DNA from 2 places in the Jeotgalibaca dankookensis genome. Region 1 is predicted to be linked to the other one. Evidence: predicted binding sites of a transcription regulator. Region 1 holds the regulator's gene; the other holds the start of a gene.
The links. The regulator HrcA, encoded in region 1, represses chaperone genes, less so after heat shock. The targets are predictions, from matches to a motif close to TTAGCACTCNNNNNNNNNGAGTGCTAA.

Region 1 (16,047 bases):
TTGATTCACCTACTTTTATACTTTCTGCAGTCGATCGCTTGGTAGCCAATGTAGCCCCAAAAGTAGAAGCTAAAACTGGATTTTCCACTTTTACAAGCGGTGGTAAGGCGTCGTCTTTCATAATCCAATATACCGCTTTAATCGGATCTGGAAATTTATCAACCCGGTTCGGTGTTGAATAACGCGATTTAATAGTTCGACCATTTCCATTGCGAATATCTTCAGTAACCAAAACCTTATTACCTTCCAAATCAAGACTCACACCCACGTTTTGAACGGTCACAAAATAGTCTTGTTCAGGATGATCTGCTGGATAATCTTGAGTTTTATCAAAATAAGATGGTTCTAAAGCAATTGAGGAGCCATCCTTTAGATTAATAACAAATGCATCATCATGTAGTACTTCAATATCATATTTATTTTCATGTTTAGCATGGGTCAAAGTTGATTTCCCAGAACCGGATAACCCAAAGAATGCAGCAACGTAAACCGAGCCGTCATCAAGGTAGAAAGCTTTTTGACCACCATGACAAGCAACATAACCGTTTCGATGAGCAGTTCCCCAAGCTAATGTCAACGTTCCCTTTTTAAACTCGCCAAAATATTGCATTCCTAAAATACAGGCAACGTTTTTATCTGGTTCAAAGTAAGCAAGGCCGATTGGAAAATCAGGATGTCTCCAGTCAGGGTCAGTATAAATATAAATATCACCGTCTTCGTATGTTTTAGAATTCTTATACATACTATTATATTTCTCATTAGTCGGTTGGAAGTTAAGCAACCAGGAATAAAGGTTATTTTCTTGTCCTTCGGGAAAGGCAATATGAGCCTTTATCATAAATTCTTCATCTAATCCCACATAACCGGTTGCCTCATAATAGTTTGTTTTGCGATTATTATAAATCGCATCACGAACAATTCCTTCGATTTTAAGATCGAGTTCCTTATCTTCACCACGAATGACTCGAGCATGGGCGGCACGGCCTACAACTTTGCCACCATTTTCCACTAGCACCTTCGCCTCATCTGGCAACCCTAAATCTGCGGTGTGTTTAACAGATAAATCAGTTACAATGGTGCTCCCAGAGTCCTTCGCAAGATAATAGGCTTCTTGAACATTATCAACCAGTTTAATATTATTGCCATAAAATGCAGTTTCGACTGTTGTTCTGAATCGTGTTAACAAGCTATTCGTTGCCTTCAAATCCGCTTTGTCATACTTCTCTACAGTTGCCATCTACTACCACTCCTTTTATGTTGTTAGTTATATTATAGACTTCTTTTATCGAAATGTAACCCCTTTCAAATAGTGAATCACTTAAAACAAAAATTGTTTATAATTAAAGAAACTCAGAGGTTAGACTTTAAAGTCTAACCTCTGAGTTTCATTTTGGATTATTTTTTAAAAGCGTCTCTCATTTTATCAAAGAAACCACCATGGCCATCTGATACAAGCTCACCAGAAGCATCTGCGAATTTATGAAGCGCCTCTTTTTGCTCTTCATTCAGATTTTTCGGTGTTGTAATAGTTACTTTTACGTGTTGATCGCCATTAACAGTTCCTCGTAAGCGAGGTGCACCTTTTCCTTTTAGACGGAAAGTTGTACCCGTTTGTGTTCCTGCAGGAATCTTTAGTTTCACGTTTCCATGAACAGTTGGAACTTCGACCTCTGTACCCAATGTCGCTTGAACAAAGGAAATAGGTAATACATAATAAATTTCTGATCCATCGCGATCAAAAATATCACTTTCCTCAACTGCAAACACGACATATAAATCGCCATATGGGCCGCCGTTTTGTCCGATTTCACCTTGTCCTGCTAGTCGAAGTTGTTGACCATCTTCAACACCGGCTGGAATGGTAACATTTACAGAATGCGTTTTTTGGACATGCCCTGATCCATGACAGGTTGGGCATTTTTCAGGAATTTCTTCTCCAGTACCACCACAAACATCACACACTGCTTGGGTCATGACACGGCCAAACGGTGTATTTCGCTCAACTTGAATAGTACCGGATCCGTGACATTTCGAACAAGTTACTGGTTCTGTTCCAGGTTTCGCTCCTGACCCATGACAGGTTGCACATTCTTCGTCACGTTGGTAACGAATGGTTTCTTTTTTTCCAAAAATCGCTTCTTCAAATTTGAGATTCATGCGATACTGCAGATCTGCCCCTTGGCGTGGTGCGTTCGGGTTACGTGAACGACCGCCACCGCCACCAAAGAAAGTATCGAAAATATCATCGAAACCGCCTGTAAATCCTCCAAAACCACTACCACCGAAGCCTCCACCAAAGCCCCCACCACCGAAATTGGGATCGGTACTTGCATGACCATATTGGTCATAAGCTGCTCGTTTTTGTGAGTCACTTAAAACTTCATAAGCTTCAGTGACTTCCTTAAATTTCTCATCAGCATCCGGTTCTTTATTGATATCAGGATGGTATTTTTTTGATAGCTTGCGATAAGCTTTTTTTATTTCATCATCTGAGGCGCCTTTAGGTACGCCTAGTATTTCATAATAGTCTCTTTTCGCCATTAATTTTCCTCCAATTGATCACTATGATACGGACGTTTTCCGATCACGATGTTACCACGGGATATCAAAACAAGGCATCCGCATGCTATAGTTACTCACGAGTATTGGCCACTTACTCAGGAAAAAAGCAAGGAAGGGATTCCCTGCTATTTTTCTGATTTATATAGTAAGTTATTAGTCTACTTCTTCAAAATCTGCGTCTACAACGCCATCATCTGAACCTTCAGAACCTTCTGGTCCTTCTTGACTTTGTTGTTCAGCTGCTGCTTGTTCGTATAATTTTACCGTTAAGTTTTGAACAATTTCATTTAATGCATCGCGTTTTGTTTTCATAGCTTCTAGATCATTTGCTTCAACTGCTTCTTTTAGCTCATCGCGTGCATCTTCAGCTTTTTTCACTTCGTCTGCATCTACTTTTCCTTCGAGATCTTTTAATGTTTTATCTGTTTGGAAAATCAATTGGTCGACTTCATTACGAAGTTCTACTTCTTCTCTACGTATTTTATCTGCTTCAGCGTTTGCTTCGGCATCTTTTACCATTTTTTCAATTTCTTCATCTGTTAGGCCTGAAGAAGATTTGATTGTAATTTTTTGTTCTTTTTGTGTTCCTAAATCTTTTGCACTTACATTAACGATCCCGTTTTTATCAATATCAAACGTTACTTCGATTTGTGGGATACCACGTGGTGCTGGTGGAATATCAGTCAGTTGGAAGCGACCTAATGTTTTGTTATCTGCTGCCATTGGTCGTTCTCCTTGTAAAACGTGTACGTCTACGGCTGGTTGGTTGTCAGCTGCTGTTGAGAATACTTGGGACTTACTTGTTGGAATTGTTGTATTACGATCAATCAATTTTGTAAATACGCCACCCATTGTTTCGATACCAAGTGATAATGGTGTTACATCTAATAGGACAATATCTTTCACATCACCAGAGATAACACCTGCTTGAATAGCTGCACCCATTGCTACTACTTCGTCAGGGTTAACCGATTTATTTGGCTCTTTACCTGATTCACGACGCACTGCTTCAATAACGGCTGGAATACGTGTTGAACCACCTACTAAGATGACTTCGTCAATATCTCCTTGTTTTACGCCAGCATCTTCTAGAGCACGACGAACCGGAGCCTTTGTACGTTCAACTAAGCTTTGTGTTAATTCATCAAATTTCGCACGTGTCAAAGTCATTTCCAAGTGCAATGGACCGGCTTCGCCAGCTGTGATAAATGGTAAACTAATTTGTGTAGATGTCACACCGGATAAGTCTTTTTTAGCTTTTTCAGCTGCATCTTTCAAACGTTGTTTAGCCATTTTATCATTAGATAAGTCAATACCATTTTCTTTCTTAAACTCAGCAACCATGTATTCAATGATTTTACTATCAAAGTCATCGCCACCAAGTTCATTGTCACCAGTTGTACTTAGTACATCAAAGACACCATCACCTAGTTCAAGGACAGAAACATCAAACGTTCCTCCACCAAGGTCAAAAACAAGAATTTTTTCTTCTTTTTCTGTTTTATCCAAACCATAAGCAAGAGCTGCAGCAGTTGGCTCGTTAACAATACGTTCAACTTCTAAACCTGCAATACGTCCAGCATCTTTAGTAGCTTGGCGTTGTGCATCGTTAAAGTAAGCTGGAACTGTAATAACAGCTTTCTCAACAGTTTCACCTAAATATGATTCCGCATAACCTTTTAGATACTGTAGAATCATTGCGGAAACTTCTTGAGGTGTATAGGTTTTGTCTTCCATTTTTACTGTATAACCGGTTTCACCCATATGGCGTTTAATTGAACCAATAGTGTTTGGGTTTGTGATAGCTTGGCGTTTTGCTACTTCACCAACTTGAATTTCTCCATTTTTAAATGAAACAACAGATGGAGTCGTACGATTACCCTCTGGATTTGGAATAATCTTTGCTTCTCCACCTTCTAAAACAGCTACCGCTGAGTTTGTAGTTCCTAAGTCAATACCAATAATTTTACTCATAGTTAATTTCCTCTCTTTTCATAAATTTATTTAATAAATATTGATTCCTTATTGTGCTACAACGACCATCGCTGGTCTCAAGATACGGTCATTCAATTTATAACCTTTTTGAATGACGTTGATAACAGTATCAGGCTCTTGTCCTTCTTCTGCCTCTTGTACCTGAATAGACATATGGAAATTCGGATCAAATGGCTCATTGATTGGATTAATTGCTTCAATTTTTTCATTCTTCAATGCTTCCACCATCATATTATAAACCATCTCAACACCTTTTTTAAAGTTAACTGCTTTCTCATCGTCAACTTCTATTTCTAAAGCGCGTTCTAGGTTATCGATAACAGGTAAAAGTTCAGTAGCTAAGCTTTGTGAACGATACTTAGCCGCATCTTGTCTTTCTTTGGCATTTCTTTTTTGGATATTAGCAAGTTCCGCTTGTACTCTTAAATAACGGTCCTGTGCTTCCTCTAGTTGTTGGTTCAATTCCGTTTCTTCTGATACTTCTGCTGCTTCTTCTTCAACAACATCTGTTTCTTCAAATTCTTTTTCTTGCTTATTTTCTTCAGTCACGGCTATTCTCCTTTACTCGTTTTGATAAAAACCATGCATACTATCAGATAACTCATCACGCATGATACGCATAATATTGATGGTTTGCTCATACGGCATATTTGTTGGGCCAAGTAACGCAATTAGCCCCTTACCATTATGACCGGAATCATAGGAGGCCGTTATCAAACTAAAGTTTGATAGTAAATCATTGCCCATTTCAGTCCCAATGCGAACTGAAATATCATTGTGATCTGGTACTAATAGTTCTTGTAAATCTTTTGATTCGTGAATGAGATTGTATATGGATTTAATTTTTTCCCTTTGATTGACTTCTTCAAAATTGAAGTAATTCAATAAGTTCATTTCTCCACCCACATAAATTCGTTCACTATCCATTTTTGATAAAATCCCGCGAAAAATTGCATGCAAATCAATTTCATTTCCTACGAATTTGTCGATAATACGTGGAATTTCTACTTGCAATTTATTATGAACATCCATCAACTTCAAACCAACTAATTCTTCATTAAAAATATTGACCATTTTTTGGATTTTTGCAGCAGAAATTGCATGTGGAATCGTCAGGATTTTACTCTCTACATAACCTTTATCCGTTACCAAAATAGCCATAAACTGGCCTTTCGTAACCGGAACTAGCCTGAATCCTGTCAAACGGCTGTTTGTTTTTTCAGGACCAATACTCAAAGCCGTATAATTTGTCATATACGAAAGTAATTCTGCAGATGATTCAACAATTTCTTGAGCCTCTTTATAGGGAACGCGTAGAGATGCTTGGACTTGTTTTCGAATATCTTCAAACGACAGTTCACGCTTCTTTGCCATTAATTGATCGACATAATGACGGTACCCTAGGATCGATGGAATCCTTCCGGATGATGAGTGCATTTTTTTCAAAAAACCCAGTTCTTCTATCCGCATCATTTCATTCCTTATTGTTGCTGGCGAAACAGGTAAATTGGATTCTTCCAACAAAGTGTTCGAACCAATTGGCTCGCCATGCTCAACATAGTGATCAATAATTAAATTCAAAATTAATAGTTGTCTCTCTGTTAACATCCTTTCACCTCGCTTTAGCACTTAGGGTTCTTGAGTGCTAACCTATGATTTAATTTATCATGTAGGCATTTCTTTGTCAACAAAATTCATCCATAATTTAGTTAAATAAAAAAGACTGAAAAACTTCGTTACCTAAAAAAGTCCCTTGGCGTGTTAAACGCAAATGATTATCCTCTAATTTTAGTAGCCCTTTTTGTTGCAAGGTTTTAATTTCTATATCATAGTAATCCGTAACCGGCTTTCCATACTTAAATTTAAATTTTGATAAGTCAATGCCTTGCATGGTTCTTAGTCCTAATATCATTTCTTCTTCTATTTTGTTTCGGTTTGTAATTTCATTATTGTAAATAATTGGAGACTGATTCTTTTCTAAAGGTGCTAAGTAATGCTGTATGGGACCATGATTAACATAACGGTTATCGTGAAGATAACCGTGTGCCCCTGCTCCAAACCCGAAGTAATGATCATTTTTCCAATAAGCAAGGTTGTGTTGGGACTGGTAACCAGGTTTTGCATAACTAGAAATTTCATACTGTTTTCTACCAAATTTGTCCATAGTATCAATCGCTAATGCATACATTTCTACTTCTTCATCTTCACTCGGCAGTGGTAGTTTTCCTTGGCGCATCAAATTATAAAAAATGGTTTTATTTTCTAGAATTAAAGAGTAAATGGAATAATGTGGTAAATCTAACTCCAAAGCTTTTGTTAGTGTATCGGCGAAATCGTTGACGGTTTGAGTAGGTAAACGAAATATAAGATCAATACTGATATTTTCAAATCCAGCATCCCGTGCGAGTTTGACCCCTTCATAAACTTGATCAGAGGTATGGATCCGACCAATTCGTTTTAGTATCTTGTCATTAAAAGATTGAACTCCCATACTCAATCGATTGACACCATATTCTTTCATAACCTTAAATTTTTCTGACGTAATACTTTCTGGATTGGCTTCCATAGTAAATTCTGCATCTTGCGCCATAGGAAAGTAGGTTCGGATACCTTTTAACAATTTTTCCATTTGTTTAGCTGTTAGCGTTGTTGGTGTCCCCCCACCAACATAAAATGTTTCTACTTTTTCTTGAGGATATTGTTCACGCATGATAGCCATTTCGCGAATGACTGCCTCCACATATGCATCTACCGGTTGCCCTTCTAAAAAAACCTTATTAAAGTCGCAGTAAAAGCAGATATGATCGCAAAAGGGTATGTGTAGATAAGCTGCTGTCATAATATAAACTCCAATCTATTCTGATTCAATTGGCATTCCATGTTCTTCAAAATAGGCATCGGCCGCTTTTTTATCCTCATCTAGTTGCACAATTAAACTTTCAACTCCTGAAAATTTTACTTCATCGCGCAAATAATGGTGCCACCTTACCGTTATCTGTTCACCATAAATCATCTTATCAAAATCAAAGATATTGACTTCTACTGTTTTATCACGGTTTTCCTCAAAGGTTATATTATACCCAATCGAAGCCATTCCTCTAAACCATTGACCTTGTACAAGAACAGAGACAACATAAACGCCTCCTTTAGGCAATCGGATATTTTTAGGTATTTTTATATTCGCTGTTGGGTAACCAAGCTCCCGTCCTCTCGCATCTCCATGCATCACATAACCGCTAAATTGGTAGATATACCCTAACATTCTATTCGCTTTTTCAATGTTACCTGTATCAAGTGCTTCACGAATACTGGTCGAGCTAATTTTTTCATAGCCGTTCTCAATTTGTGGTGCTACTTCAATAATATCAAACCGTTTTCGTGCATAATCTGGCAGGTGTGCCATGTCCGCAATGTCTTTAGGTCCATAAGTATAATCAAATCCTGCTACGATAGCTAAGGCATTTAACCCAACGATATAATCATCCACAAACTCTTGGGGTTGTAACGTTCCAAAATCATAAGTAAATTCAATAATATAGAGATAATCAACTCCTAACTCTTTCATGAGTTGATTTTTTCTATCTTGAACGGATAAATAGCGGATACTCTCGGCATCTACTTTCTTAAAAACAATACTAGGATGATGATTAAATGTCATAACAGCTAGTTTAGCATGCCGTTTTTTGGCTTCTTTTTTTGCTGTTTCAATCACAGTTCGATGCCCGGCGTGTACACCATCAAAAAAACCCAATGCCAAGACCACAGGATCACTTGGTATTTGTTCTTTGGTATAAGGATGATGTATATTAATTATTTCCATACTCTCACTCTTTCATTGACCAATCGATGTTAAAAACATCTTTCTCGGCTTTTTCATTCCTATTTTTGAAGGATGATTTTTATATAAGGCTACTAATCTATTTTGATAGTAAATGGCGATTAAAGGTTCTTCTTCTACACCAGTAAATAAGGCGGAATCTAAAACTGCGCCATCTTTAATTTTATCCCACATTGCTTCTGATGCTTGGTAGGCCGGTAAATCAGTAAAAATTGCTTCGATGGGTTGTAGGACTGTTTGAATAGCGCCTGCTGTCATCAACTCACGTACTTGATCTAGAGTCGCACAGTTTTCCTTTGTATAAGGACCACTTGCTGTACGCGTTAAACGCGACATATGAGCGGGATAACCCAGCTTCCTTCCCAAATCAACAGCTAGCGTTCGTACATAAGTTCCTTTCCCACAGTGGACTTCAAAATCCCAAGAGACCGTTTCATTGTGAGCATCGTAAGGCAAGCTACTGGTTCGTACAAACGAATAAATAGAAGCTTTTCGAACAGGTCGCTCTACTGACTCGCCATTACGAGCATACTCGTAAAGTTTTTTTCCATTTACTTTTACTGCAGAATACATAGGGGGTATTTGTTCAATCGTTCCAATAAAGGTTTGCATGATCTGATCTACTTCTGCTTCTGTAGGTGCGGTTATGACGGGTTGACGGTCCGTAATATCACCATGAGCATCTTCTGTTGTCGTTGCATAGCCCAAAGTAATTTCACCTTGGTAAGCTTTCCCCATATCTGTCATAAATTCTGCCACTTTTGTTGCCGGTCCTATACAAATAGGTAAAACTCCATCCACTTCAGGATCCAAAGTACCCGTATGTCCGACTTTTTTTGTTTTCAATATTTTTCTTAGCTGGAAAACGCAATCGTGACTTGTCATGCCACGCTCTTTCCATAATGGTAAGATTCCGTCCATCTTTATCCCCCTTTATCAACCATGTAATTATACCATATCTCACTTGTTAAAAAGCCAATGAGGCCTGCTCATTGGCTTTTAACTTTTTAATTATAAAAACGAAAGATGAAGCCTAACCAAATAGTGATCATAGACCCGTATATCCAATAAAAATAAGTATGTTTCGTTTTATGTCGGAAAACAATCATTCCAAACAACCCACCAAACGCTCCGCCTAGAATTCCTAATATGAGGAGCGTTCTCTCTGGTATACGCCATTGTCTTTTTGAAGCCTTTTTTTTATCAATATACATTAAACCAAAAAGCCAACTATTAGCAAAGATGAGCCAGCTAATCATCACTTCCTCTGACATCTTAATTAGCTGCCAAGGTACTTTGACGAATGATTTCGACAATCACTTCTGTCGCTTTTTCCATTGCTTCTACCGTGATATACTCGTAGCGACCATGAAAGTTTTCTCCGCCAGCAAAAATATTAGGTGTAGGTAATCCCATATAAGTTAATTTAGAACCATCAGTACCACCACGAATAGGTTCGATAATGGGTTCGATATCTAAAGACTCCATTGCACGTTTAGCTAACTCAACGGCCTGCCAATCATCTTTTAAAATTTCACCCATATTATAGTATTGATCATCCATCTCAATTTTAAGACGCGGTTCAGGAAAAGCAGCGTTCATTTTATCTGCTTGAGACTGAAGGTTTTTTTTCTTAGCCTCGAAACGATTGCGGTCATGATCACGAATGATATATACTAACTTACTTTCTTCCACTGTTCCTTCAATACCTAGAAGATGGTAGAAACCTTCTCGCCCTTCTGTTTTTTCTGGCACTTCATTTTGCGGTAGTTGTGCGTCAAAAGTCATCGCTAACTTGATTGCATTAACCATGGTGTTTTTAGCAGTACCAGGATGCACATTCTTACCTTGTATATAGACGGTAGCTTGTGCAGCGTTAAAGCTTTCAAATTGCAACTCACCTACTGGACCACCGTCCATAGTATAAGCAAAATCTGCAGCAAATCCCTCAACATCAAACAGATCTGCGCCTTTACCGATTTCTTCATCTGGCCCAAAAGCAACCTTTATATCACCATGAAGGATTGTTTCATCATTTTTAATTATCTCTACAGCTGACATAATTTCAGCAATTCCAGCTTTATCATCAGCTCCTAATAAAGTATGGCCATCGGTTGTAATCAAGGTTTGCCCGACATAATTTTTTAAATTAGGAAAATCATCTGGGGATAAGACAATATTTTTTTTGGCATCTAGAACAATTTTTTTGCCATTGTAGTTTTCATGAAAGACTGGTTGAACCTGTTTCGATTCGAAGTCAGCGGTATCCATGTGGGCAATAAAACCGATTGTAGGCGCTCCTTTCGTATTTGCTGGTAATACTGCTGTTACAAAACCATTATCAGAGTTATAGTCAATATTAGAAAGACCTATTTCCTTTAGATGTGGGATGATAATTTCTTTAGCAAAAGAAACTTGGGACAATGTCGAAGGGACCGTGTCACTTGATTCATCTGAACGCGTATCGTATTTGACATAGGTCAAAAAACGCGCGATTAATTTTTCCTTCATAGCTGAGTTCTCCTTCTTCTTTACAATTCATGATCAAAAATAAATGGATTCGTAGCAACTTGAGATTTAATAATTTCAAGTGCCCATTCTTCCTTTTCAGCCCACACATAGAGCATATCTGCTAATTTTGGAATACAGATTTTTTCAATAATGTGGCCGGGATCAATCACTGTCAGACCGTCTGCTTGCATGTCATGAGCGGTATGGTAATAGACGTCTCCCGTAATATAGATATCTGCTTGTTTCTTAATAGCCTCTTTATAGTATTTTCCAGCGTCACCGCCACAAATTGCAACGCGCTTGACTAAATCATTCAAAGAAGTAGTAGGTGGAAGGACAATCCGAACTCCGGTGACATCAAATGCTTTTTTGATATACTCCACACATTCAGAAATAGTCATTTCTTTTGGTAATTCACCTACTCTTCCAAGACCAAATGATTCTTTTTGGGTTTGGTCAATGGAATAAATTTCGTAAACCGGCTCTTCATAAGGGTGCGCTTGAAGCATGGCACTTAAAACAGATGCCACTTTTGAGGCTTGTAAAACAACCTCTATTCTTTCTTCCGCTACTTCTTCCGGCTTCCCAACCTCTCCAATAGCTGGATTCGCGTCTGCTATTGGAGTAAAGCGGCCAACACCCGAAACGGAATAAGAACAATCTTGATAATCATTAGAAATATTACCAGCTCCCGCTTCTGTTATAGCACGTCGAACCTTCTCAACGGCTTCTTTTGGCACATAAACATTTAATCGTTTTAAAGGAATGGTTTTAGAAACTGACATAATCTCTAAATCTTTTAATTCAAGTGCCTCCGATAACCAGTCATTCATTCCATTCGTTGCGTTATCCACATTTGTATGGGCAGCATAAACCGTTATATCATGTTTAATTAAATCTGCGTACATTTTGTTCTGGGGTTCTGAAAGGTCTAAACGCGCGATGGGTTTATAGATGGGAGGATGATGGGCTAGGATAAAATCCACTTTGTTTTCAATTGCTTCTTTAACGACTTCGGGTCGTACATCTAAGGTTACTAGTATTTTTTTTACAGGACGATTCAAGTCTCCCACGTGCAATCCTACTGGATCCCCTTCTTCTGCTAACCAAAGCGGGTATTTTTTTTCAAAAGCTACCACTAGTTCATGACCGGTTAGTTTTGTCATGAGATTTCCTCCTTTATTATCATCATCATTCGTTCTACTTCACTTTTTTTATCTCTTGTATCACGATTGGACTCAGCTAAACGTTGTAAAATATAATCATATTTATCTAATTCTTTTTTCCATTTTTTTACAAAAATAGTACTCTTTTCAGTTCTTAATATTCTCCCGAATAGATAGTCCTCAAATGAATAGCTTAGGGGGTTCACACCTGGCTCTGCGACAAGAATCTCATATATTTTATCATTCTCTTCTAAAATAGTTTCGTCAATAATCACATAATCATGATTGATCAACCAACGTCTAAGTTTTAGCTCGGCGTTATTAGGTTGAAGAATGAGTCGTTTAACTGAATCCAATTTGTTCTTCTTACTTCCATCATCTAGGATACGCGCAATCAAGTCGCCACCCATTCCACAAATCGTAATTGTATCAATCTGATCCGTTTTTTCAATAACTTGAAGGCCGTCACCCAATCGTGCTTCCACAACCTCTTCTACTTGAGAAGCTTGTATTTGTTTTTTGGCAGAAGCAAAAGGTCCCATCACAACTTCGCCCGCAATTCCAAAAGATATCCGCGATTTTTGTGCGAGGTGACAGGGTAAATAAGCATGGTCTGAGCCAATATCTGCTAATCTGGCTCCTTTGTTGATATAGGATGCAGCAGTCGCTAACCGTTTAGAAAGCTGATTTTCATTCATTTCTGCTCCTCCTTTCACTTTTATATTAACCCTTACATCTTATCAGTTTCTACTTCATATTTAAAGTACTGCCCTTGATTATCTAGTTGTTTTATGAGGTCTTAAAAAACTTATTGTCTATAAAAAAAGATTGGAACCGTAGTCCCAATCTCCTTAATTATTATTCTAGAAAGTCTTTTAGTTGTTTAGAACGGCTTGGATGGCGTAATTTACGTAAAGCTTTAGCCTCAATTTGGCGAATCCGCTCACGTGTGACTCCAAATACTTTCCCTACTTGTTCAAGAGTACGCACATTTCCGTCATCTAGACCAAAACGTAAACGAAGAACATTTTCCTCACGGTCTGTTAGCGTATCAAGAACTTCTTCAAGCTGTTCTTTTAGTAAGGTTTGAGCAGTATGCTCAGCTGGACTTGTAACGTCTTGATCTTCGATAAAGTCTCCTAAATGTGAATCATCTTCTTCACCGATAGGGGTTTCTAACGACACCGGCTCTTGAGCAATTTTAAGAATTTCTCGGACTTTTTCAGTTGGCAAATCCATTTCTGCTCCGATTTCTTCTGGAGTAGGCTCGCGACCTAAGTCTTGTAAGAGTTGACGTTGAATACGAACCAGTTTATTAATGGTTTCTACCATATGAACGGGAATTCGAATGGTACGTGCTTGGTCGGCAATTGCACGGGTGATTGCTTGACGAATCCACCATGTCGCATACGTAGAAAACTTAAAGCCTTTAGTATGGTCGAATTTTTCAACTGCTTTCATCAATCCCATATTTCCTTCTTGGATTAAGTCTAAAAATTGCATCCCACGCCCAACATACCGCTTCGCAATTGATACTACTAAACGTAAGTTAGCTTCTGCTAATTCTTGTTTCGCACTCAAATCACCATCTAAAATACGAATTGCTAATTCTTTTTCCTCATCGCCTGTTAGTAAAGACACACGTCCTATTTCCTTTAAGTACATGCGAACCGGATCATTTATTTTTACTCCTGGAGGTGCAGCAGTATCATCCACTTCTTTTTCTTTCTTTTTACCCGCATCTTCTTTTTCTTCAGTTTTTAATTGTCGTGCAGTTGGTCCACCATCAGCATCAACAACACTGACGCCGCCATCTTCCATTTTTTGAATTAATTTGTCCATCTCATCTGCATCTAGCTGGAATGGTGTTGCTATTTTGTCAGTTAGGTCGTCATAAAAAATAGTTCCTAATAATTTTTGTTCCTTAATCACCTGTGTCGTTGCTTGATTTAATGTTTGGCCTTTTTCATTTTTACTAATTGCCATAAATTATTTCCTCCATTCCAGTATGGATTATTTTTTTGTCTTTTTTAACTCTCGATTTAAAAAGATAATTTCCTGTAAAAGACTTTTAGCTTTATCCATATCTAAATTACGTGTCGCTTGCTTCATAGCCTGATTTTTTTGTTTTAACTGATCCATAAGAGAGGTATTTTCTAAATAACTAAGTATATCTGCTATTTCTTGTTCCGTAACTTCTGATTGGATTTCATTCATGGTAATTTCCGTAACAATTGCACCCATGCTTGAATCTTTTAAACGGTCTAAAAATTGTGGCACAAAACCTACTGATTGCATCTCATCGTGAAAGGCACTGTAGAGTAAATAAATAGTTTGGTGCTGTTCATTTGTAAAATTAAAATCAGGCGATAATTTGTTTAAATAGTGCCAAGCCTCTTCATGATGAAAGAGGCGATTTAAAAGCTGCCTTTCTGTTAAATCTGACTTAGTCATTTGTTGCTGGATAGGCATATCAATAACAAAGGTTGGTTTATCACTAGACGGTTTAGTATTCCTTTTATTGGTAAGCATAAATTCTTGTTGGTATATCAGTAATTGGTTCTTAAGAACAGCTGGATCAAGTTCAAACTCTTCAGACAGCTCATTCAAATAGAGCTCGCGTTCAATAATAGAATCTACTTCTACTAGCATCCGCAACACTTTTTCTAAATAAACTAAACGATTTGTTTCCGAATCAAGGTCTAAATTAGCCTTTAAATAACGCGATTGAAACTGAAAAGAGGATTCCCGTTGGTTACTCAAACCCTCTAAAAATGCCGGGGCCCCTTTTTGTTGGATATAGTCGTCTGGGTCCATGCCTCCTAGCATGGGAAAGACCGAAACTTCAAAGTGACGGCTATCATTCAATAAGTCGACAGCTTTTTTTGTTGCTTCTAACCCAGCACGATCACCATCAAAGGTAATAACGACGGAGTCAACCATCTTATTTAAAATACGGATTTGTTCCTCCGTCAAAGCAGTTCCCATTGAAGCAACACCATTTTTTACTCCTGCATTCCATGCTGATATAACATCCATATAACCTTCAAACAAAACAACTTCGGACGTTTTACGCATTTGTACGCGTGCTTTATCTAAGTTAAACAAATAATTTCTTTTTGAAAATAAAACTGTTTCTGGACTATTTAAATACTTCGCTTCGTGAAAGTCAGATGATTCCAGTGCTTTTTTAGGTAAGGTTCGTCCTGAAAAAGCAATGGTCTGCCCTTTCTCGTTCCTTAAGGGAAAAATAATCCGGGAGGCGAAGCGGTCCAAAAGTTCGTCAGAGTCGGTACGATCTGAAAAAATGCCACTTTCACGCATTAATTGTTCCGAATAGTTTCGTTGTTTCATAATTTGTTGAGTGGCTGTTTTGTCAGATGGTGAAAAACCGATTTGAAATTCTTCTAACAACTCTGTCGTAAAGCCACGCTCTTTTAAATATTTTAAAGCTTCTTCACCCGTAACAGTATTCATCAGTACTTGATGATAAAAAGCGGTTGCTGATTCATGAACTGCAAGCAGTTGATCTTTCTTTGTTTGAAGTTCACTGCGTGGTTGGTCTATATGTGTATCAATCTGTACTGAAACACCACTTAAGTCAGCTGCTTTTTTTACTGATTCAACAAAACTAATACTTTCTATTTCCATTAGAAAAGTGAAGATATTCCCACCACGACCACAACTAAAACAATGAAAAATTTGCTTTTCATCTGTTACAGAAAAAGATGGGGTACGCTCATCATGAAATGGACAAAAACCAAAATAGTTTTTTCCTCTTTTCTTTAATTGCACATACTGGCTAATGACATCAACAATATTTGTCTCAGTTCTAATTTTATTAATTGTTTCTTCTGGTATTCTGGTTGCCAATATATCCACCTCATTACCATTATTCCATTGTTAAAATGTGCATAAAGATACAACATAAATTATAGCAAAATACAGTGAAATTAGCAATCTAACTGTTTGTAA
Region 2 (16,047 bases), 720 kb from region 1:
TTTTTTATGCGGTCGTTCTAAAAAACCAAGTTTGACATAATTATTAATCATAGTAGATGTGATAATAAACTCACCGTCAGGCAAATGTACAAATGAGAGCTGTGATCCAACAATTTTTAAAACTTGATCGCTATATAAATCAAAATTAGGTAATTCTTGCCAACGTGCAATTTTAAAGTGCAAGAGTTCTTTACGGTAATTGAGTAGACTCTGTTCTTGCAAAAAATCACCTCTTATCTATCTTAAAAAAGACCTAGTTTTTAAAACTAAGTGAAACGATTCTAAATACTAGTATAATATAACAATAAAAAAAGACAACCACAAATAATTAAACTTAAAGGAGGAGAAAGGATGGCCTTTATCAATGTTGAGGTTACCTTTAGAATTTTTGATTCTTATTCATTAAAAGATAAACGCAGAACCGTACAGTCGATTATACAGCGGATGAAAAGACGGCATTCGATTAGTTTGGCTGAAATAGGCCAGCAAGACATGCTGAATTTAGGCCAAATTGGTATTGCCTTGGTTAATGAATCACCTGTCATCGCCAACAAAATATTGGAACGAGTTTTAAATGACATTGAAGAAGAATACGAAATAGAGATTGTCGAAGTCAACCTGGTCTAAAAAAAGGGTGAAATCAAACATAGCCAAACTGGCTTGTTTTATTTCACCCTATAGCTTTTTATTTACTTTTCACGAACAATTAAAACATCACATTTAGCATTCTTAACGACATAATTGGATACGGAGCCGACAAGTGCACGCGTAATCGCCCCTTTACCGGTGGCACCAATTACAATTAAATCAATTCCGTACTCTTTGGGAAATGCTTCAGCAATAAGCGTAGAAGGGTTTCCATTGGTGACGGTTTTCTCAGCGTCAATCCCTTGCTCCCGTGCATATTCAAGCATCTTATCAATAAAGACTTTATCAACTTTTTCTACCATATCAAGAGAAACGGGTTGATATTCTGTCGACATACTCACATTTCGTGTATCAATCACATAGAGTAAATGAAGCTTTGCATTGTTTCGTTTGGCAATCTCAACGGCTTGTTTGAAAGAGTAATCAGCTTGTGCAGATCCATCAATAGGTACTAATATATTTTTGTAATTTACATTCATTACGTCCAACTCCTTCTCATTATTATCTTAACTTTACTAATTACTTTTCATTTTATCGCAATTGTTGCTAAAATGAAAGTGCTTACCTTTTCATAATGAATATCTTTGGCTTATCCGGTCAAAGATGAGTAAAATAAAAGGATACAAAGATCCGAGGAGGGAAAATAATGAGTTTCATGTTAAGCAGCTATGAGATCGAAGAGTAATTAAAAAAGCAGGAACTTTTAACAAGTGAAGTAAAAGAGAGTTGTGTATACGCACGCGCAATCGCAACAAAAGAAAAACATTTGTCTTGGGGATCATATCAGACAGATGTAAAAGAAGCTTATTTTCTTACTGCTATCAATAAAGATCAGATCCTATTAGTACCAGTAAATCGTTTGACAGGCAAGTTGGACCAAGATGCAAGACCTGTTACGATTTCTCTTACAGACTTAACAGCAATCAAAATGAAACAAGGTAGATTAATGAATTCGGTCCAAATTACTGGGGCAGAGGAAGAAATAAAACTCAAAATAAGCAAAATAATTGTGGGAATGGCTTGGCATGATGAAAATATGCAACATTTTATGACAAAGATGGAAGCATTTGCCGCGCAACTTGATAATAAAACACCTAATGAAAAGAAATGATTGAATTCAAAAGGATTTTTGCTTACAATGATAAGGCGTACAAAGAGGAATAGTATATGCCATCGCCATTTTAGAGAGCTTTTCCTAGGCTGGAAGAAAAGTATGGTTGGTGCATGGAACCTACCGAATGGATTTATCCACAGTATGATCGGCTAGCTACCGTTATCAAGATAAAGTAGGGCTTTTTAACGATAGCCAAACAAGGTGGTACCGCGGAGTAGAGTATATTTCGTCCTTATTTAAAGGATGAGTATGCTTATTTTTTTAAATAGAAAAGGAGTTTGAAAATGAGTAACCTACAAAAAGAAGATTTTTCAGCTTGGTATATTCAAACGATCAAACAGGCAGATTTAATGGATTATTCACCTGTTCGGGGCTGTATTATTTTTAAACCAGATAGTTATGAAATTTGGGAACACATTCAAGAAGCTTTTAACCTTCGTTTTAAAGAAGAAGGGATTCGCAATGCTTATTTCCCTATGCTTATTCCGGAATCATTTTTTACAAAGGAAAAAGACCATATTGAAGGGTTTTCTCCAGAACTACCTTGGGTAACAGAAGCAGCAGGAGAGCCATTAGAAGAACGTCTTGCTTTGCGTCCGACATCTGAAACAATGATTGGAACCGCCTTTAGTGATTGGATTAATTCGTATCGTGATTTACCGTACGAAATAAACCAATGGGCGAATGTCTTCCGTTGGGAGAAAAAAACCCTGCCTTTCCTAAGAACATCTGAGTTTCTCTGGCAAGAAGGGCATACCGCTCATGAAGATGAGGCTTCTGCACGTGAACGGACGATGCGTATGCTAGAAATATATAAAGAAACAATCGAAGGTTTGTTAGCAATCCCTGTGTATTCAGGTCAAAAAACACCATCAGAACGTTTTGCAGGTGCAGTCGATACCTATTCGGTTGAAGCGATGATGAAAGATGGTAAGGCAGTACAAGCAGGAACGTCTCATTATATGGGAACAAAATTCGCCGAAGCATTTGATATTAAGTATTTGAATCGTGACAACGAGCACGTTTTAGCACATACCACTTCTTGGGGTGTCTCCACACGATTAATTGGAGCAACGATTATGGTTCACGGTGATGAACAAGGCTTGGTCTTACCGCCAGCTATTGCAGCAAAACAAGTTGTTTTGGTTCCAGTTGGACCATGGAAGAAAAAAACGGAAATTCTTGAACGTTTAGAAGTACTATCAAAAGACCTCAAAGCAGCAGGTGTTCGTGTCTTAATTGATGATAGTGACAACTCTCCTGGTTATAAATTTAACGAGTGGGAATTGCGCGGAGTTCCTTTGCGTGTAGAATTTGGCCCACGCGATTTAACTAATAATCAAGTGATGATAAAAATGCGAGATATAGAAGGAAAAGAAGCCGTTAGCCTAGATGGAATTGTGGAATCGATTCAAACAGCTTTAGCGGATATGCAAACGCGTCTTTTAGAAACGGCACGTAAAAATCGTCAACAACATGAATATACCCATATTGAGACCTTAGACGAATTAAAAGAGCATATTGAAAACAAACGCCAAGAAGGTGAAACACCTGGTTTTGTTTTAGTTGGCTGGGATGGAACAGATGAAACAGAAGAAATTATTAAAGAAGAAACCGGCTTTACAACCCGAAACATTCCTTTTGATCCAATAGTGGAGAAGAAAACGTGTATCGTATCAGGAAAACTTGCTAAGCATACTGTTTGGTTAGCTCGTGCTTATTAAGACAAAATAAAAAATCGGATTGAGGTTTACCCTCAATCCGATTTTTTTATTTATTATCTTTCTTAAATTTCTCAGCTATTAACTTACTTTGTGCGTCTTTGAGTTTTTGAGGGGTAACATCCGTTCCTTCAGGGTCATAAACGGTTGAATTCAATAAAACGTCCTCGAAAGTACCTCGAAAGTTTTTAAGGTAAGCTTGTCTTAGTTCTTGTTGTTCTGTTTTTTCTTCGCTAGTAAGACCAGCTTCTGTTTTTGATTTTTTGGCGAGTTCATTGATACGTTTCAATAGATTGTCCATATTTGGTAGCTTCCTTTCGTTTTGTATTTATCTAATGGTTCGACTATAAGCATATGACATTTCAACAGTAATTTTAAAACTATATCCTATCCTACCTAATGATTTTTGTTGTGTCAATTTTACAGCTTGAATGTGTTTTTATTTTAAACAAGAATATTTTTACATGTTTCTATGCTATTATTGTAGATGGCTTGCAATAATTATAAAGTAAGAAAAGAGGGTTTATTTTGAATATTGATCAAGTAATTCATGATTTTGTCGCAAAAGGAATGGCGCTATTTCGCATTCACAGTTTAGACTATTATTATGCGATAAATCGTTTATTAGTAATTTTAAATAAAGAGTTTTTTGAAACTGATTTAATGCCGACTGTCCCATTACCAAGTCTCTTAGAGTCGATGAATCAGATGGTTGAATATGCCGTTTCTAAAGGGATTATTCAAGAGAGTGCACAAGCACGGGATCAACTGACATCAGAGATTATGGATGTTTTAACACCGACTCCTTCTGCTGTTAATAAGACTTTTTGGGAAAATTATCGCGAAGCACCCATGAAAGCAACCGATGAGTTTTACGAATTATGCCAAGTTAATGACTACATTAAAACGCGCGATATTGCTAAGAATGAAGTGTTCACAGCAACATCCGACTATGGTGATTTAACGATTACCATTAATTTATCGAAACCCGAAAAGACTAAAGCTGATATTCTCCAGGCACAAAAAGAGGTTGGCGATTATCCAAAATGTCAGCTATGTGCTGAAAACGAGGGCTACCAAGGACGTATGGGTATTGCCGGTAGAAGCAATCATCGGTTTATACGAGTTCCTCTAGAAGGAAAGAACTGGGGATTTCAATATTCACCTTATTCTTATTACAATGAACATTGTATCGTTTTTACTGAAGAACATATTCCCATGGATGTGTCCCACCAAACCATTACTAATCTTTTAGAACTTGTGACCGTTCTACCGCATTATTTTATGGGTTCAAATGCAGGACTTCCAATTGTCGGGGGTTCGATGCTAGGCCATGAACACTACCAAGGCGGGCGTCATAAATTTCCAATGGAAAATGCTCGGATTATGGAATCGTGGATTTGGAAAAACTTGCCAACTGTAGAAGCAGAACGCTTGTACTGGCCTTTATCGGTTGTTCGCTTGCGTTCCACATCAAAATTAGATTTAATTCAAGCAGGGTCGCAACTAATGGATGCTTGGGAAAACTATTCAAATGAAGCTCTAGATATTTTAGCAAATACGAATGGAGACACTCATAACGCGGTTACCTTAATTGCTCGTCGGAAAGGTTCCGAATACGAAATGGATGTTGTGCTAAGAAACAACCGCACAACGCCTGCTTTTCCTGACGGAATTTTTCATCCGCATAGTGATGTTCAACATATCAAAAAAGAAAATATTGGCTTAATTGAAGTCTTAGGGCTAGCAATCTTGCCACCTCGTCTAAAAACAGAATTAGCAGATGTAGCCGCTTATCTATTAAACGAAAAAACGCAAGTGGCAAGCTATCACCAAGCGTGGGCAGATGATTTAAAACAAGCGAATACAGTCACAGGTCAGAATGTGGAGCAGGTTATCCAAAAATCAGTTGGAGATAAATTTCAGCGCGTGCTCGAAGACGCGGGTGTATTTAAACAAACTGAACAAGGTCAGCACGCATTTTCTACTTTTGTGAGTCGTTTTAAATAAGAAAAGCCTGTATTTCCCCACATTGACGGGAAATACAGGTTTTTAAAAATACATGTATAAATAGAAAGTCGACTGCTATACTTGTTTAGTTTTCTACTTTTTTGTGGAAATCATCTTCATCTTTATCAAGTTTTTCAGACACTTTTCCTTTTATTTTTTGAGCTTTTCCTTCTAATTCTTTGGATTTATTGTCAGTAGCATCACCGTACTCTTCTTTAACTTTACCGACTACTTGATCTTTCTTGTTTTTAATTTTGTCATCTAATCCCATTGAAAAAACCTCCCAAAGTTATTAGAGAACGTTTACAAGTTCTCTTAATATGATTATCGGACAATGATTAAATAAATGCAAGTAATAAGCTCCTATAGGAATGAGCACCCACAGAAGATTTTTACTTACTATTAGGCTATAATAAGAATAATAAAATGCGGAAGGAAGATAATTTTTGAAAATATTAGCCATAGAATCATCAAATCAAACTATGAGCGTGGCAACCCTTGACGAGGGCCTTCTAGTCGCGGAATACACTACAAATGGAAACCTTCAACACAGTACCCAGTTGATGCCCGCAATTGAGCATATTCTTAATGGTTCAAACTGGCAACCTTCTAATCTGGATCGAATTGTCGTAACAAAAGGGCCCGGCTCTTACACAGGTATTCGAATAGGTGTTACAATTGCTAAAACTATGGCTTGGTCCCTCAATAAGCCTTTAATTGCAGTATCCAGTTTAAAATTAATCGCTTCAAATGCGAGTTACTTTCAAGGTCTTATTGTACCGCTGATTGATGCGCGTCGGAAAAATGTTTATGCAGGGGTTTACCGTGTAGAAGACACTGTTTTAACAGAAGTCATGCCGGATCAACACCTGCCAAGTGAACGCCTTTTTCAGTTATTAAAAGAAGAAAAACAACCTCTTTTATTTATTGGGCAAGATGTTTTAACGTTTAAAGAAGACATTACTAACGCATTAGGAGAGCAAGCTATAATAGCCAATCAAAAAGATTGGTTACCACGTGCAAGCAACTTAGTAACCCTCGCATTGACAGAAGAAGTGGTTGATGCGCATCTCTTTACACCGGAATATTTAAAAAAACCAGAAGCAGAAGAAAATTGGCAAAAAGCAAACGCAAGTAAACAAAAGGGTGAGTATGTTGAAAGAATTGATTAATCATTTCCAAGCAATGATTGATTCGTTTCAAAACGATGGTTTAAATCTTAATAGTAAACAATCTTTTTCGAAACGCACCAATTATCTCAATGATGTTTATCAACTTCCGAACGGGCAAGAGGTACGGATGGAAATTGGGCAAAAACGACACATCTCAGAAGTATTAGAAATTGAACGTCAAAGCTATAATGGGAAGACACCTTGGGGTTACCTAGCTCTAGAAAATGACATTGTTCGCAGTCAACAGACACTTTACTTTGTTATTTATCATGAAGATGAACCGATTGCATTTTTAGGAACGCGGTTTGAAATAACCAACATTCATATAACCAATATTGCCGTGATTCCAGCTTGGCAGAAGCAGGGCATAGGAAGTTTATTATTGGCTCTTTTAAAAACAGTAGCGAATGAAGAAGCAGTTTCTAGCATTAGCTTAGAAGTACGCGTTTCAAACAAACCGGCTCAACACCTATATAAAAAGCTAGGATTTCAAGTTCTTCGTATTAAAAAGAACTACTACCATGGTGATGGTGAAGATGCAATTGATATGAAAATGGAGTTGTCGTCTTAATGGGAACAGAAGTTGAAATAAGACCCTTAATCCTGAAAGATGCGGAAGCCATCTATGCGATTACTGTTCAAGCGAATCCCGGACAGTCAACCTGGAAACTAGCAACCTTCCAAGCTGAATTAATGAATGACTATAATTATTACTTAGGCTATTTATGTGATGGTGAAATAGTCGCTTATATTGGTGGAATGCTTATTTTTGATGAGGCATCTGTTAATAATTTTGCAGTAACACCAATCTTGATGAGAAAAGGTATTGGTGTCGCTCTATTACAAGCTTTTATAAGGGATTGCTATGAAAAAGGAGTCCGTAACTTCTTATTAGAGGTTCGCCCTTCTAACCAAAGAGCGATTCATTTGTATAAAAAATATGGATTTAAAAAGATCGATGTACGTAAAAATTATTATCAAGAACCAATGGAGGATGCTTATATCTTCCAATTAAATAAATGAAAAGGACGATTGCATGCGCGATAGATTAATATTAGCGATAGAAAGTAGCTGTGACGAAACAAGCGCAGCGGTTATTAAAAATGGTACAGAAATATTGTCCAATATTGTCGCTTCACAGATAAAAAGTCATATGCGGTTTGGTGGGGTCGTTCCTGAAGTTGCCAGTCGGCATCATGTTGAACAAATCACTCAAATTATTGAACTTTCGCTTGAAGAAGCAGCGGTCACCATGGCAGATGTGGACGCAGTAGCGGTGACAGAGGGACCTGGTTTAGTCGGCTCTTTATTGATTGGAGTGAGTGCAGCCAAAGCTTTAGCATTTGCGCACCAAAAACCGCTCATTGCGACGAACCACATTGCCGGGCACATTTATGCTAACCAATTCATTGAACCCCTCGTTTTCCCTTTATTAGCCCTCGTTGTAAGTGGGGGACACACAGAGTTAATTTATATGCCAGAAGATGGTGTTTTTGAGGTAGTTGGTGAAACGCGCGATGATGCTGCAGGTGAGGCTTACGACAAAATCGGCCGTGTTTTAGGATTGCCTTACCCAGGTGGGAAAGTGATGGATGAAATGGCACACCAAGGACAAGATTGCTATCATTTTCCTCGTGCAATGATAAAAGAGGATAACTATGATTTTAGTTTTAGTGGCTTAAAGAGTTCGGTCATCAATACCATTCATAATGCGCGTCAAAAAAATGAAGAATTAGATCCTTATAACGTTGCGGCAAGTTTTCAAGCCGCTGTTGTCGATGTTTTAGTAGATAAAACAATTCGTGCAGCTAAAGAGAAAAATGTGAAAAAACTTTTATTAGCAGGTGGTGTAGCAGCTAATAAAGGGTTGCGTACCGCTCTGACAACAGCTGTAGAAAGAGAATTACCAGAAGTTTCCTTAGTTATCCCACCCCTTAGTTTATGTGGTGATAATGCAGCGATGATTGGTGCAGCTGCCTTTTATCAATATAAGAAGCAAGATTTTGCATCATTAGACTTAAATGCAAGACCAGGATTAGGTTTAGAATAAAAGAAGCAACTCGAACCTAGGTTCGAGTTGCTTCTTTTATTCATCTAATGCGTCGAGTGCCATATGGGTATCTTCCCACTCTGACATAATCGCTTCTTGCCTATTTTGTAATGCTAACAAGTCATCGTTTAAGGTTTGAACTTTTTCATGATCACCGAACACTTCGGGTAAGGTAAGTGTTTGCTCAATTTCAGCAATCTTTTCTTCGATTTCTTCTAATTCTGTTTCAAGCGATTCAATCGCCCGAATAATCCGTCGCTCTTGTTTCGCTTTTTCTTTACTAGCATGATAGGTAGATAAAACAGGTTCTTTACTTGTATTTTCGGATGCATTTTGAGTTTCTGCTTCTTCAGCTAATAAGCGTGCCAATTCTTCTTCTTCTTGTTTTTTCTCCATGTAATAGTCGTAATCACCGATGTAAATCATACCGCCATCTGCAGATAATTCCAAAATAGTAGTGGCAATTCGATTAATAAAGTAACGGTCATGAGAAATAAAAAGAAGGGTGCCGTCATATTCAATGAGCGCATTTTCTAAAACTTCTTTACTATCAATATCCAAATGGTTCGTTGGTTCGTCTAGTAATAACAAGTTATTTTGTTCAAGAGCTAATTTGCATAAGGCAACACGCGCTTTTTCACCACCGCTAAGTGAAGCAATCGTTTTTTCAACATCTTCACCAGTAAAAAGAAAACTACCTAAAATACTACGAATATCTTTTTCATTCATAGTAGAATGCAAATCCCAAACTTCAGCCAAAACGGTTTTGTTTCTAGAAAGATTACTTAATTCTTGATCGTAATAACCAATATCAACATTTGTCCCAAACTTAAGCTTTCCTTCAATTAAAGGCAGTTGGTTGATGAGCGATTTTAATAAAGTGGACTTACCAATTCCATTCGGGCCCACTACTCCAACGGCTTGATGTTTGCGCAAATCTAGATTAATCGGATTAGAAAGGACCGTGCCGTCATACCCAATCGCCGCATCTTCTAATGTCATCACAACGTTCCCACTTTCACGTTTAGTTTCGAAGGAAAAACGTGCTGAACGCTCATCGCCTTTTGGTCGATCAAGGCGATCCATCTTTTCTAATCGCTTTCGACGACTTTGAGCCATTTTAGTTGTAGAAGCACGAACGAGATTTCGAGCGACATAGTCTTCTAATTTGGCTATTTCATCTTGTTGTTTTTCGTACTGTTTCATTTCGAGTTCTAAGCGAATTGCTTTTTCTTGTAGGTAAAAAGAATAATTTCCTTTGTAGTGGTGGATTTGGTGGCGACTGATTTCGTAAACACCCGTTGCGATTTTATCTAAAAAATAACGGTCATGGGAGACGACTAATAAGGTACCGCGGTAACCCAATAAGTAATTTTCTAACCAAGCCAACGTTTCAATATCTAAGTGGTTGGTTGGCTCATCTAAGATCAGTAAATCATTCTTTTCTAAGAGAATTTTTGCCATGGCTAAACGTGTTTTTTGTCCACCAGAAAGTTGTGAAATGGGACGGTTTAGATCTTCTTCGTAAAATTTGAAGCCGTGTAGGACTGAACGAATTTCTGATTCGTAGCCGTAAGCGTCTTGCTTCAATAATTTTTGTTGTAGGGTATCGTAATGTTTTAACGCTGAATCCATCGCCTCTGGGTCATTAATAACAGCCGGATCAGCTAAGCGCATGGCAGCTTTTTCCGCTTCATCCATTAAAGTAATCACAGGGTCAAAAACTGTTAGCATCTCTTCCCAGATTGTTTTATTGGAATCAACTGCACTATGCTGATCTAAATAGCCGATGGTTACTTCTTTCTTTTTTGCTACTGATCCTACATCCGGCGGTTCGATTCCCGCTAATATTTTTAATAAGGTTGATTTTCCAGCGCCATTTCTTCCTACTAGAGCAATCCGCTCGTTATCTTGTATGGTGATTTGGATATCTTCAAATAGGACGGTTGGACCGAAAAAACGGGCCAAGCTTTGGCCTTGTAATAGTATCATTTTATCCGTTCCTCTACTTTCTCTAATATGCATTATTATTCTATCATAATTAGTGGTTTCTCCCTAACTAACAATCATGTAAAGACTTACAAGATTGTGAAGTCTGCACGTTTTTTTTTACTAAGGTTGTTAAAATAACTTTATTTTTAACTTTCTTTTCACAAAAATTTAAAAAAGAGGCCAAGTTTCGTGTAATCTTCACAAACACGTGCTATAATAACAAAACATAATAGTTTTTAAATCGAGATAAATTGAATATCTGATTACGAAATTAAAATAGAAAGTGAGAGAAAAAATGAAGCCAGCAAACGAAATACCCAAAGCAACAGCGCGTCGTTTACCTATTTATTATCGCTATCTTCGTTACTTAAATGATGCAGGTAAAACAAGAATTTCTTCAACAGAATTGAGTGAAGCCGTAAAGGTTGATAGTGCAACAATTCGGCGTGATTTTTCCTATTTTGGTGCCCTTGGAAAAAGAGGCTACGGGTATGAAGTTGAGTACTTGTTAGACTTTTTCAGTAAAACGTTGAACCAAGATAATTTAACGAATGTGGCCTTAATTGGTGTTGGTAAGTTGGGGCAAGCGTTATTAAATTATAACTTTCATTTAAGTAATAACGTCAGGATTAGTGCTGCTTTTGATGTAAAACCAGATATCGTTGGTAAAATAGTGAGCGGTGTTCCTGTTTACCCCATGGAAGAAATGATTGGACAGTTACGTATCCAACAAATTGACGTGGCAATTTTAACCGTTCCACAAGAAGTAGCGCAAACCGCTACCAATAAACTTGCTGAAGCCGGAGTAAGAGGCATTATGAACTTTACGCCTATCCGTCTCTCGGTTCCAGAAAATGTTCGCATCCAAAACGTAGATTTAACCAATGAACTGCAAACACTAATCTATTTCTTGGACAATGATATCTCTTAAAAAAGAACGTCCTCACCTTTCCCGTGAAAGAGTGAGGACATTCTTTTTTATTTATCTAAGCTATTTTTTATTTTGAAATAAGCAATGAGCATTTGGATGCCTGTTGCAATATTATTAGTTGCAAAGAAAATACTAATCCAAGTTAGAAAACCCCAACCCGACGTATTGACGCTGTCTACAGCAAAATAAATGAAAAGGACAGCGAAAGCAAGTTTAACAATAATTTGTATTAAAATATTTTTTAAGTTCATAATAATCCTTTCTATGGGTTTTTCAGACTAGCCAACTAACTGTGGGAAAAACAAAGGTAAAGCGACAAAGCTGTTCATTAGTCCATGGGCTAGCATGGATGTAAAAATATTATTGGTTTTATAATAAAGGTAAGAAAACCAAAGCCCCAACGATGCGTATACCAGCATATGTCCATCAAAGTGAATGATTGCAAAAAGTAGCGCAGAAATGACCGCTGACCCGACCGTTCCAATTGCAGTGACATTCAGCTGAGAAAAAATGGCTTTTCTAAAAACAAATTCTTCAGTGACGGGTGCAAAAATAACAATTGAAAAAACAAGCAAAGGGTACTCCGTTGTCAAGTTCAATAGAAGATCTGTATTAGCAGATTCAGGCGTGATACCAAAGATAATAATTTCAATAATTGACGTAAGGTATTGAATTAAAATTGCACCTATAAATCCAACTACTCCCCACAAGATAACTTTCCCCAAACTTGAAGAAGGCTTTTTAGATAAAGAATCTTCGGGTGTCCACTTTCTACGTAAATTAATAAAAATCATTGCAACAGTTGCAAGTAAAGAAGCAACTAAAGAGAGCGTCAAACTCATTTCAATCCGTTGTTCCACTGGAAAAGCGTAGAGAAGTGGAATCGGTAAAAACTGTGCGGCTATAAAAATATAAATTATCAGTGTCGCAGTCGAACGTTGTTTTTTCATTAATCTAAACCTTTCTTATATAGAAATATGATTTTGAATAAAAGTATAACATAAGTCAGTAAAAAAAAACTTCTTTTGCTTGCAATATCCTGTTTATTTGATTATGATATAAAAGTAGATTAGCACTCATATTGATAGAGTGCTAATGTTAAATTCAAGAAACATATGGAGGGATACTTGTGTTAAAACCATTAGCAAACCGTGTCATTATTGAAGTTAACAAAGAAGAAGAAAAGACTGTAGGCGGTATTGTCTTACCATCATCTGCTAAAGAAAAATCGCAAACAGGCGTTATTGTAGCAGTTGGCGAAGGTCTTGTAACCGATCAAGGTACTAAGATTGAAATGACAGTAGCAGTCGGTGACCAGGTCTTATTTGAAAAATATGCTGGAACTGAAATTACTTATGATGGGAAAGACTATCTGGTAGTTAAAGAATCTGATATTGTTGCGATTGTAGACTAATAAACCAATAATTTGATAAGGTGGGAAAAAAATGGCGAAAGATATAAAGTTTTCTGAAGACGCACGTGCAGCGTTACTGCGCGGTGTAGATATGTTAGCAAATACTGTTAAAGTAACTTTAGGACCAAAAGGGCGCAATGTTGTTTTGGAGAAGGCCTATGGGTCACCTCTTATTACTAATGATGGTGTGACTATTGCCAAAGAAATTGAACTAGAAGATCGCTTTGAAAATATGGGAGCGCAACTTGTATCTGAAGTTGCATCTAAAACCAACGATATTGCCGGAGATGGGACAACAACAGCGACTGTTTTAACACAAGCCATTGTCCGGGAAGGTTTGAAAAACGTTACCGCAGGCGCAAATCCAGTTGGCATTCGCCGCGGGATTGAATTAGCGGCCAAAGAAGCAGTTGCTGGTCTTGCTGAAATTTCGCAAGTTGTTAATTCAAAAGAGTCTATTTCACAAGTTGCAGCAGTTTCTTCAGGTTCTCAAGAAGTAGGCGAACTGATTGCAGAAGCGATGGAAAAAGTTGGCAACGACGGTGTCATTACGATTGAAGAATCAAAAGGGATTGAAACCGAGTTAGACGTTGTTGAAGGAATGCAATTCGACCGTGGTTATTTATCACAATATATGGTAACCGATAACGACAAGATGGAAGTAAACTTAGATATGCCTTATGTTTTAATTACCGATCGCAAAATTTCAAATATTCAAGATGTACTTCCTTTACTGGAACAAATCCTTCAAGAAGGACGTCCACTATTAATCATCGCGGATGATGTTGATGGTGAAGCATTACCAACATTAGTATTGAACAAACTTCGTGGTACTTTCAATGTAGCAGCTGTAAAAGCACCTGGCTTTGGTGATCGTCGCAAGGAAATGTTACAAGATATTGCAATTTTAACGGGCGGTACGGTGATTGCAGAAGACCTAGGATTAGAATTAAAAGATGCTTCCTTAGAACATCTAGGACAAGCAGGTAAAATTGTCGTCACAAAAGATAACACCACAATCGTTGAAGGAGCGGGCGAAAAAGAATTAATTGCACAACGTGTTGCAGTTATTCGCTCACATATCGCTGAAACAACTTCTGACTTTGACCGTGAAAAATTACAAGAACGCTTAGCTAAACTTTCAGGTGGGGTTGGGGTTATTAAAGTGGGTGCTGCTACGGAAACCGAATTGAAAGAGCGTAAGCTCCGTATTGAAGATGCGCTAAATGCTACCCGTGCGGCTGTTGAAGAAGGAATCGTTGCCGGTGGGGGAACAGCATTGATTAATGTTCAAAGTCGCGTACAAGCGCTTGAATTAACAGGAGACGAAGCAACAGGTGCCCGCATTGTGGCCCGTGCTCTGGAAGAGCCAGTTCGTCAAATTGCTGAAAATGCTGGACGCGAAGGTTCTGTTATCGCCGCACGTATTAAGACTGAAGAACTTGGTATTGGCTATAACGCAGAGACCGATGAGTGGGTGAATATGATCGAAGCAGGAATTGTTGACCCAGCTAAGGTTGTCCGCTCTGCTTTGCAAAATGCAGCGAGTGTAGCAGGTTTGATTCTGTCAACAGAAGGAATTGTGGCAGAACAACCCGGACAAGAACAACCAATGCCAATGGACCCAGGTATGGGCGGCATGATGTAAAAAGAATAAATAGGGAACAGGTCCAAGCAACCTTGCTGGACCTGTTTTTTTATATGAATATCAACTAATTTATGATAAGATATTTTAGATGGTAGCTATAATACTTATTCAATAGAAATAGAGGAGATAATATGTACGATATGTTCCGCGTATTGATGATGGGGATTTTTACAACCATACTGACGCTGGCACTCACACCGCTTGTTCGCCTACTAGCTTTTAAAGTAGGGGCAACGGATAAACCTGACAAAAGACGTGTTAATAAAACTATAATGCCCACTATGGGTGGAATTGCGATTTATTTATCATTTTTTATAGCCATTTTCTTTTTACAGCCAATTGCCTTATCTGTTTCGGTCCCCTTATTTATCGCGGCCACTATCATCGTTATTACCGGAATTATTGACGATATTAAAGAACTCAATCCAAAGTTAAAACTACTTGGGAATGTTGCCGCTGCGCTTGTTATTTACTTTATCGCAGAAGTGCGAATGGACTTAGTGAGTATTCCTATTTTTGGAGATATCCATTTGGGGATTTTTTCATTTCCAATTACAATCATTTGGATACTGGCAATTACAAACGCGACCAACTTGATCGACGGACTAGACGGGTTGGCAACTGGTGTTTCGATTATCGCGTTGGGGACAATGGCAGTAATCAGTTTCTTCTTTTTAGGTGGAAGTAATATTCCTGTTTTTATTATGATTTTTACTTTAATATGCGCGGCAGTTGGGTTTCTCCCATATAACTTTTATCCTGCCAAAATATTTTTAGGCGATACCGGGGCGCTCTTTCTAGGGTTCATGATTTCTGTACTATCTCTATATGGATTAAAGAATGTTACCTTTATTTCATTAATTATCCCGATTACTATTTTAGGGATTCCAATTACGGATACCATTTATGCGATGCTACGGCGTTACTTAAATCATATGCCCATCTCTTCAGCTGATAAACACCATATGCATCACCGACTGATGTCTTTAGGCTTGACACATAAACAAACGGTGTTAACTATTTATGGCGTTGCGCTTATCTTTTCATTAATCGCCTTACTGTTCCCGATGACAACCATTGGCGGGACCGTTTTAATTCTGGTAGCCTTAGTTATTGGCTTGGAACTATTTGTTGAACTAATTGGTTTAGTAGGTGAAGATAGAAGACCCCTTTTAAAAACGTTAAAGAAAATTGCTAATAAAATAAACAAGCGCGATAATCCATAAAGTGGATATAAGGAGTCAGTAATTGTGAAAAACGATAAAGAAAAAATAAAAGATAAAGTCTCAGTCATTACCCCCACTTATAATTCTGCTTTGTATATCGCGGATACCATTCAATCCGTAA

Region 2: a site for HrcA is predicted at 12,708-12,734, ahead of groES (co-chaperone GroES). Genes of this name have one in related genera too.

The regions. Positions count from the first base shown of each region.
Region 1 is NZ_CP019728.1:699,525-715,571, reverse strand. Features, by position in the region: gene BW727_RS03445 (phosphoenolpyruvate carboxykinase (ATP)) at 1-1,237, opposite strand, end outside; gene dnaJ (molecular chaperone DnaJ) at 1,396-2,541, opposite strand; gene dnaK (molecular chaperone DnaK) at 2,716-4,536, opposite strand; gene grpE (nucleotide exchange factor GrpE) at 4,585-5,106, opposite strand; gene hrcA (heat-inducible transcriptional repressor HrcA) at 5,119-6,165, opposite strand; gene hemW (radical SAM family heme chaperone HemW) at 6,263-7,396, opposite strand; gene ribF (riboflavin biosynthesis protein RibF) at 7,412-8,377, opposite strand; gene truB (tRNA pseudouridine(55) synthase TruB) at 8,390-9,316, opposite strand; gene BW727_RS03405 (DUF1294 domain-containing protein) at 9,403-9,654, opposite strand; gene pepT (peptidase T) at 9,671-10,906, opposite strand; gene BW727_RS03395 (Nif3-like dinuclear metal center hexameric protein) at 10,927-12,072, opposite strand; gene BW727_RS03390 (tRNA (adenine(22)-N(1))-methyltransferase) at 12,069-12,770, opposite strand; gene rpoD (RNA polymerase sigma factor RpoD) at 12,931-14,058, opposite strand; gene dnaG (DNA primase) at 14,086-15,945, opposite strand.
Region 2 is NZ_CP019728.1:2,070,906-2,086,952, forward strand. Features, by position in the region: gene BW727_RS10280 (DUF1836 domain-containing protein) at 1-222, opposite strand, end outside; gene BW727_RS10285 (DUF503 domain-containing protein) at 352-627, shown strand; gene BW727_RS10290 (universal stress protein) at 690-1,127, opposite strand; gene BW727_RS10295 (hypothetical protein) at 1,415-1,759, shown strand; gene proS (proline--tRNA ligase) at 2,047-3,486, shown strand; gene BW727_RS10305 (DUF896 domain-containing protein) at 3,533-3,784, opposite strand; gene BW727_RS10310 (UDP-glucose--hexose-1-phosphate uridylyltransferase) at 4,012-5,493, shown strand; gene BW727_RS10315 (CsbD family protein) at 5,579-5,764, opposite strand; gene tsaB (tRNA (adenosine(37)-N6)-threonylcarbamoyltransferase complex dimerization subunit type 1 TsaB) at 5,940-6,665, shown strand; gene rimI (ribosomal protein S18-alanine N-acetyltransferase) at 6,646-7,236, shown strand; gene rimI (ribosomal protein S18-alanine N-acetyltransferase) at 7,236-7,688, shown strand; gene tsaD (tRNA (adenosine(37)-N6)-threonylcarbamoyltransferase complex transferase subunit TsaD) at 7,702-8,715, shown strand; gene BW727_RS10340 (ABC-F family ATP-binding cassette domain-containing protein) at 8,752-10,707, opposite strand; gene BW727_RS10345 (redox-sensing transcriptional repressor Rex) at 11,003-11,638, shown strand; gene BW727_RS10350 (YdiK family protein) at 11,686-11,889, opposite strand; gene BW727_RS10355 (CPBP family intramembrane glutamic endopeptidase) at 11,917-12,588, opposite strand; gene groES (co-chaperone GroES) at 12,768-13,052, shown strand; gene groL (chaperonin GroEL) at 13,084-14,700, shown strand; gene BW727_RS10370 (glycosyltransferase family 4 protein) at 14,841-15,926, shown strand; gene BW727_RS10375 (glycosyltransferase family 2 protein) at 15,951-16,047, shown strand, end outside.